2 regions of the Mesorhizobium sp. B2-4-18 genome follow, and region 2 is predicted to be linked to the other one. Evidence: predicted binding sites of a transcription regulator. Region 2 holds the regulator's gene; the other holds the start of a gene.

Evidence for each region. The regulator LexA, encoded in region 2, represses DNA repair genes until DNA is damaged. The targets are predictions, from matches to a motif close to TGTTCNNNNTGTGTTCNG.
Region 1: the regulator LexA is predicted to act here: its motif matches at 1,812-1,829, upstream of FJ527_RS18520 (sel1 repeat family protein).

Annotation. Positions count from the first base shown of each region.
Region 1 covers NZ_VFUW01000007.1:172,290-176,488, reverse strand. The annotation lists gene FJ527_RS18535 (AMP nucleosidase) at 1-455, opposite strand, end outside; gene FJ527_RS18530 (hypothetical protein) at 573-767, opposite strand; gene FJ527_RS29345 (hypothetical protein) at 808-963, opposite strand; gene FJ527_RS18525 (DUF2147 domain-containing protein) at 1,172-1,513, opposite strand; gene FJ527_RS18520 (sel1 repeat family protein) at 1,953-2,219, shown strand; gene FJ527_RS18515 (branched-chain amino acid ABC transporter substrate-binding protein) at 2,645-3,766, shown strand; gene FJ527_RS18510 (acetyl/propionyl/methylcrotonyl-CoA carboxylase subunit alpha) at 3,840-4,199, opposite strand, start outside.
Region 2 covers NZ_VFUW01000017.1:35,503-39,701, reverse strand. The annotation lists gene FJ527_RS28005 (ComEC/Rec2 family competence protein) at 1-2,369, shown strand, start outside; gene lexA (transcriptional repressor LexA) at 2,363-3,106, opposite strand; gene FJ527_RS27995 (GntR family transcriptional regulator) at 3,517-4,199, opposite strand, start outside.

The DNA.
Region 1 (4,199 bases), on a different contig from region 2:
TCGAGATCCGGCACGTCGAATAGGTCGCGGATCGGCCGCTTGATGCGTTCGGCAGCGGCGCCGTCGACATAGGTGCCTTCCAGAAAAGCGAAATGCAGCGGAATCGGCGTGGTCGATTCCGAGACGGCTACCGACACGCCGTGATTGCGCATGATCAGCCGAAGCTGCTCGATGAGGTAGGTCTCGAACAGGTCCGGCTGGGTAACCGTGGTGGCGAAATGACCTGGTGTTGGCATGTGGCCATAGGCCTGGCGCGAATCAACCTGGGTGAACGAACTCGTGGTGACGCCGATCTCGGGGTAGAAGGCCCGGTAGCGCTTGCTGCTGTCGCCGCCGGCGGCTAGGGCCGCGAAGGAATCGCGCAGAAACTTGGTATTGCGGTCGTAGAGCACCTGCAGCGCGGCAACGGCCTTTTCGGCGTTATCGAAGCTTTGCCGGCCAAAGGGCTCGGGCATGACGACAGATTCGATGGCTTGGGGATAGATTCGCTTTTCCATGGCTCAATATAGAGACTTGGACGGGCGGTTGGGAGGGGGCTCGCCGCCGAAGGCGCTCAAAGCGCCCTTTTTTCTTCAACCCCGCTGCAGGCTGACCAGCAGTACGAACCCGACGCCTGACTTTCTGAGCGCCGGCGCCTCGATCGTCGAGCCGCTATCGGCGCGCATCATCGGCACCGCCAGGACCGGAGCGGCCAGAAGTATCAGGATGAGCGCCGCCCGCGGCAGGAGCCGGAGGGTCTTGGAGAGGTTGGCGGCGATGCGATTCATGATCTCTGTGCTTTTCTTTTCGAGGTCCGGGTTCTCTGCTTCAGTGACGAAAATCGGTCGGGCAGGCGAGATGGCACATTCTGGTGGCGCCGTCCCAGGAGCGCGGGGAACGGCCCGCTTCGGCGACAAGGATGGCGAAGAACATTCCAAACAGGCTCATCAGCAGGCAGACGATGGTGAAGCGGCGAGCAAGCATTGGGTCCGTGTCTCCTTCAACACGCATGAGAATGCCCTGACGCCTCTGAACCGGCTCTGATGCCGGCGTTCATCTGCCGTTCAAATTGATTGAAGGGATGTTGACTGGGTTGCGGCAACCAGAATGCCGACCGAGCGCTGCCTGCTCATCGCCAAAGCGGAAACGGGGCCCGCCAGGCCCTGTTTAGAGATCACACGGAAATGGTCGCTTAGAGTTTATGCCAGGTCTGGCTCTTGCAGATCAGTCCGCCGAGCACGCAACCGCTCATCTTGAGCGAGGCGCCCGACAAGGTTGCCTTGCCCGAATAGGTCTTGTCATTTGCCGGATCGGTGATGTTGCCGGTGTATTTGTTGTCGCCGGCCGCCTTGAGCGAGCCGATGGTCTTGCCGGCATATTTGCCTGATTTGAGCGTGATGGAGAACGAGCTGCTGCCTGAAATGGCAGCGGTGTCGCCGGCTTGCGTTTTCCAGTTGCCCTCGATCGGATCGGCCCACGCCGCGCCGCTCAGGATCAAAGTGGCCGCCAGGGCCAGGCTCACTTTTCGAGACATGTCTTCCTCCCTTTGGATAGCCGGCCGGATGCTCCGCCTCGCCGGTCTGCCGCTTACGCAAACGTAAGCTAATCCAGCTTCCGTCAAAACGAAAGCGGTGCCGCAACGGAAGGCTTTGGCATTTCGAAAGCGCCTGAATCCGCCCTGTCGGCCCGGAAATGAAAACGACCGGCGCCTCGTGTTTGTTTTCTAGGGTTAGCAGAGTGTTGACCGCGCGCTCGAAAATTTTCGTCAAATTTGGCGAAAACCGGCTGAATTGCTGACTTCGTATCCTTAACGAATTTTCGCGTTTACCTCTTGTTTTAGCTTTGTTTTCCTCAAATTAAGCACGCCATTTAACGACGGATTCAAGCCTGCGCGGCATTCTCGAAAGCATCGAAAGAGCGGCCCGGACAAGACGAACGGAGGCAGCTCTCGGGAGCCAGACAGGGGACTAAAAATGGCACGTTTTGAAATGCTTGAAGCAGGCTTCGGCGCCATGGGGGCAACTGCCCAGGCCGACATTCTTTTCGAATTGGGCATGATGTATGCGACCGGCCGCGATTGCGAAACCGACGTCGTTGCCGCCCACAAATGGTTCAACATCGCCGCCATCAAGGGATCGGCCCGCGCCGCCGAGTTGCGCTCGGAACTCTCGGCGGCCATGTCGAAGGTCGAGATCGCCAAGGCGCTGCGCGAAGCCCGCGAATGGATGACCATGCACTGAGTTCCGCCAGACGGGGACGCTCCGGCCAAGACCGCAGAAAGACGGTCGGGCCAACAGGGAAAAGGCTGCGCAGACAGCCAGGCCACGGCCATCGACAACGAGAATGCGGCACGCCGACAGGTCCAAGCCGCGCAACGGACCATGATCCCGAAGACTCCGGTTTTCGGAAGGATCATGGCCAACATGAAGACAGGGAAGGTGGGTTGGGTTCAGCGCGGGGGCGCCGGGGAAACAGCCTGACCGGCAAAAAAAGCCACGACCGGCCGGAACAAGGCTGGCGTGGCTTTTTGCGTGGATGAGGCCGCGCAGGCCTAATCGAGTGGCGCCAATGCGCCTAGACAGGTCCGATGAAGGATGAAATTGTCCCGCCTCTCTGGAAGAAGCGCGGCCGGGCGGCCGCGCGTGAATGGAGGAGTTCTATTGTCATGAAAAAAATGAGTGTTTTGAGCGCGGCCATTTTCGGCCTGATGATGAGCGCGCCGGTCGCGTTCGCCGAGGACATCACCATTTCGGTGGTCGGCCCGATGACCGGACAGCTCGCCACCATCGGCGATCAGTTCAAGCAGGGCGCACAGGCCGCCGCCGACGCCATCAACGCGGCTGGCGGCGTCAACGGCTCCCAGATCAAGCTCGACATCGAAGACGACCAGTGCGATCCCAAGCAGGCGGTGTCGGTCGCCAATCGCATCGTCGCCAACAGCGTCAAGTTCATCGACGGGCATGCCTGCTCGGGTTCCAGCATTCCGGCCTCGGCGGTCTATGCCGAAGCCGGCGCCCTGATGATGAGCCCGGCTTCCTCGAACCCGGTGCTGACCGATGCGGCCGCCAAGGCCGGCTGGTCGACAATCATGCGTCTCTACACGCGTGACGACGCACAGGGCGCCTTCATCGGCCCGTGGATCGCCAAGAAATACGCCGGCAAGAACGTCGTCATCCTGCACGACAAGAGCGCTTACGGCCAGGGCGTGGCTGATGCCGTCAAGGCGACCATGAATGCCGGTGGCCTCAAGGAGGTCTATTATGACGCCATCAACCCCGGCGAGAAGGACTATTCGGCGCTTGTCACCAAGCTGAAGGATCTCAAGGCCGATGTCGTCTATTTCGGCGGTTATCATCCTGAAGCTGGCCTGATCCTGCGTCAGTCGGCGGAACAGAATTTCAAGTTCCAGCTGATCATGCCGGACTCGATCGCTTCGCCGGAATTCTGGCAGGTTGCCGGCCCGGCCGGCGAGGGCACGATGTTCGTGTTCCCATCGGATCCGCAGGCAAAGCCGGAAGCCAAGGCAGCCGTCGAGAAGATCAAGGCCGGCGGCTTCGTGCCGGAAGGCTTCACGCTGTTCTCCTATGCCGTGGTCCAGGCATTCGCCGAAGGCATCAAGCGTGCCGGCAGCGACGATCCGGCCAAGGTTGCCGAGGCGCTGAAGAATGGCACGGCGATCAGCACCGTTGTCGGCGACGTCACCTTCGACGAGAAGGGCGACCTCAAGAATGCCAGCTACGACATCAACCAGTGGCATGACGGCAAGTACGCGCCGATCGCGCAGTAATCGCCCTGGCACTCGGGTAATCCAAGGGAATGGCCGGGTTCGTCCCGGCCATTTCAGTTTGCGGTCGCTCCTTCTATCCGCCGGCGGCCGCGGTGCATGCGTTCTGGTCCTCGGCGAACCGCACCAGCACTGTCCCGTCGGTGACCTGTGCGCCTTCCCCGGCGACCTCGGCGATCACCCCGTCATGCGGGGCGGCGATGGTGTGCTCCATCTTCATCGCCTCGAGGATCAGCAGAGCTTGTCCTTTGATCACACCGTCGCCTTTCGCCACGCGCACAAGCTTGACCAGGCCCGGCATCGGTGCGCGCAGGCTGCCGGTGGCGGCGGCCGCTTCATCGCTCCTGGCCAAGGGGTCCGGCACCGCGAAAGTATAGCCGACGGCGCCTTCGAACACCGTGATGTGGCCAGGCCAGCGGGCGAGGCGGGGAACGGC
Region 2 (4,199 bases):
CGATCCCACTGCCATCTCCGCTCGTGGCTGCGCCCGAAACCAGGTCGCTGCAGGCAGGTGGGCAGGCGCCGGCGCCGGCTCCTGCCGCGGGCAGGATCGCGCGCGTGCGCCGGCAAGTCGGCCTGGTATCCTTGCCTCGCCTGCGCCATGGCGTGGCCCGGGCGACGGAGCTCGAACTCGACCGGGGCATCGCGTTCCTGCTGGTGCCGGTCTGTCTGGCCGTTGGGGCGATCGCCTATTTCTCGCTGGCATCCGAGCCCGACTTTGCAAAACCCGTCGCGGTCGTGGTGCTGATGGCGGTCTGTGCCTTCGTCTCGCGCTCCTGGTCGAAAACCCATCTGTGTTTCATGGCAGTGCTGTTGTGCGCGCTGGGCCTGCTCGCGGCGAAGGTCGAAACATGGCGAGCCGGAACCCGGATGCTGGGTTCGGAAATCTCCACCCAACTGACCGGCCGCGTGGTCTCGCTCGAAGAGATGGAGAGCGGCCGCATCCGGCTGACCATGGACGTGATTTCGACCGCCCGGCCGAAACTGCGCTATGCACCGGAAAGGGTCCGGCTTTCCGCACGCAAGATACCACCGGGAATGACCGCCGGCTCGCTCATCACAGGCTACGCCAAACTGTTGCCGCCGACCGGCCCGGTGCGGCCGGACAGCTACGACTTCTCTTTCGACAGCTATTTCGCCGGCATCGGCGGCAGCGGCTTCTTTCTCGGCAATCCGACGGTTGTTTCCGCCGACGACGGTGAGATGCCGCTATCGGCTCGCTTTTTTTCAGGCATCGAAAATGCCCGCGAAGCCATCGCCGACCACATCAGGGGCAGCGTCGGCGGCGCTGAAGGCGAGATCGCGGCGGCGCTGATCGTCGGCGTGCGCGCCGGCATACCCGATGAAATCAATGAAGCGATGCGGCGTACCGGCATCTATCACATCATCTCTATTTCGGGACTGCATATGGCGCTTGTGGCCGGCACCATCATGGGTCTGCTGCGTGGTGCCTTCGCGCTGTTTCCAGACTTTTCCGCGCGCCGGCCGGTGAAGAAATACGCGGCCGCCGCCGCACTGTTCTCGATCGCGGCCTATCTCATCATTTCCGGTGTCGTCGTTGCCGCCGAACGCAGCTTCATCATGCTGGCGGTGATGCTGATTGCCGTCTTCTTCGATCGCGCTGCCCTGACCATGCGCAATCTGGCGATCTCGGCGATCGCCGTCATCCTGGTCTCGCCTCACGAGGTCGTCGGCCCGAGCTTTCAGATGTCGTTCGCCGCGACCGCGGCCCTGGTTGGCGCTTATGCCGGCTGGGCCGATCACCATGCGGGAAAGACGCGGCCACCGCCGCCAAAGCGATCCCTGGCGGGGTTCCTGACGCGAAAATTCCTGCTGGCGACAGGAGGATTGGCCATGACGTCCATTATCGCCGGCAGCGCCACGGCACTGTTTGCCATCTGGCATTTCCAGCGGGTATCGCCGCTCAGCCTGTTCGCCAATCTGGCCGTGATGCCTATCGTGTCGGTCGTGATGTTCCTGGCCGTCGCCAGCGCGCTGTTGATGCCATTCGGATTGGATTGGCCGGCTCTCTACCTCATGGGCAAGGGCCTGACAGCAATGATCGCCGTGTCGGCGTGGATATCGGAGCGCTCTCCGGTCGATGGAGTCGGGCTGATTTCGCAGCAATCCGTGCTGCTGGTCACCGTCGCGCTGGCAATCGCGACGATGGCGACGACATGGCTGCGGCTCGCGGCGCTGCCATTCGCGCTTGCCGGCCTGTTGACTGTGTCGCACACACGCGCGCCCGATGTGCTGATCTCGGAAGATGCGCGGCTGGTCGCGCTGCCGATCGGCAATGGCGAACTGGCCGTCAACCGGGAACGTCCGAACGAATTCGCAACCGACAACTGGAAGCGCGCCCTGATCTCCGAAACAATCGTCAAACCGGAAATGTTCGACACGACAGACAGGCAATTCGATGTTGCCAGTCCCACCGACCTGCCGCCGGGATCGCCCTTCTACTGCCGCGAAGGCCTGTGCCTTGCCAGGCACCCTTCCGGCGCGATCATTGCCTATGTCGAGGACCGCAAGACCACCTGGAAAGCCTGCGCTTTCGCCGACCTGATCATCGTCAATGACGCAACCGCCTATGACGCCTGCCACAATCCACTGGTTCTCGTCGTCACCAAACGGCAGCTCGCCCGCAAGGGAAGCGCTGCCGTCTTCTTCAATCCCCAGTCGGCCACGACCCGGGCCGCGATCGCATTTGCCGTCGACGGACCATACCGGCCCTGGCACGAACAGCGAAAATTCTCACGCGAGGCGAGGGGGCTGCCGCCGTACAAAAAACCCGACAAGCCCGATAACAAGCCGGTTCAGTAGCGCCTGATCAACCCGACCAGCTTGCCTTGTACCTTGACCCTGTCCGGCCCGAAAATGCGCGTTTCGTAGGCTGGATTGGCGGCCTCGAGCGCGATCGAAGCGCCTTTGCGGCGGAACCGCTTCAGTGTCGCTTCCTCTTCGTCGACCAGTGCCACGATAATTTCGCCCGGGCTTGCCGTGTCGGCATTGCGGATAATGACCGTGTCTCCATCGAAGATACCAGCCTCGATCATCGAGTCGCCCTTGACCTCCAACGCATAGTGCTCGCCGCCCATGATCATGTCCGGCGGCACCGAGATCGAATGCGTCTGATGCTGGATGGCATCGATCGGCACACCGGCGGCGATACGGCCCATGACCGGGATGGACACGGCTGAAACCGCGTCGTCGTCGTTGCCGGCCGCGGGCAGGCGCGAAGGCGCAGCGGCCGGCCTGATCTGGCGTCCGAGACTGCCTTGGCCAAGGCTGCCTTGGATGACGCTTGGCGAGAACTTCTTTGCCGCATTGAGGCCCGGCGCGATCGAGTCCGGCAGCCGCAGCACTTCCAGCGCGCGCGCCCGATTGGGTAGCCGGCGAATGAAGCCGCGCTCCTCCAGGGCCGTGATCAGGCGATGGATCCCCGACTTGGAGGCAAGATCGAGTGCTTCCTTCATCTCGTCGAAGGAAGGCGGTATCCCGCTTTCCTTGAGCCGTTCGTGGATGAACATCAGCAGTTCATGTTGCTTGCGTGTCAGCATGGCGGCCCCCAAGACATTGAACGAAAGGTTGAACCAGAATCGAAAAAACAAACCCAGAACAAACACTATCTGTTCCAGTTGTGTTCTGCAACCGTTTAAAGTTTAATGAATTTGTTAAGGGGTCTGAAGTTTTTTGCCCGCGACGGCGGGCAGCAACCAGCCCTTTCCGCCATCGGCAGGCGCATTGAAATCGTTTTGGTTAATGGCCTGTGGCCCATCCGCCGACGAGGCTTTGGCATCAGTTAGTTGGAAGGTTTCTCCTCGGGGGGACGTATAATTCGCGGAGCCATTATTCGCGGAACGAAACGAAACCAAAATGCCAACGATTGGTAGCTTCGGGCGGCCATGGATCCGGGCGTTCGGCGCACTCCGGCCAGCGCGTTCGAATAGGGGTCGCGGAAGCGCTGAAGTTATCCCGAACCCGCCTTCAAGCTGCCGGCGCGAGCGGCGTATCTGGTGGCGCCGCTGTCTTCGCTGTGGACATAGACGTGCAGTGTGTAGCCGATATGCGCCGTCATCAGCGCCTTGGCCCGCTCGATGTCACGGTCGAGCGCCGCTTCCATGATCGCGGTATGGTGTTCGATCGCAATCGCTTCGCGCAGCGCTTCGATTGCCTCTTCATAGCCATCCTTGAGGCCGGCCGCGGCCCGCAGTGTCGGCGCCAGACCAAGAAAGCGATGATGCCGGCGCAGCTGATCCGAGATCGTCGAGCGGAACCGCAACAGCCAGTCGCATGTGGCGGCGCTCAGCAGCGCCGCATGGAAAGCCTCGTGGTTCTCGTCCCATCTGTCGACGGCCGCGTCCGAGGGATCGTCGACCGCCGTCTTGCAACGCGAGAGCCGGTAGTGGGCGGTGACCACGGCATCCTCCCACTCCCTGCCGCCTTTTTCCATCGATTCGAGGAACAGGGGTATCTCGACCACCATCCTGGCGCGTGCCAGATCCTCCAGCTCGGCCCGCGACACCGGAGCCACGGCAAAACCACGATTGCTGATCGCGGTGACCAGGCGTTCGGCCTCGAGCCGCGACAGGGCTTCGCGCAACGGTGTCCAGCCGACGCCATAGGTGCCGCGCAGCGCACTCAGTTTGAGCG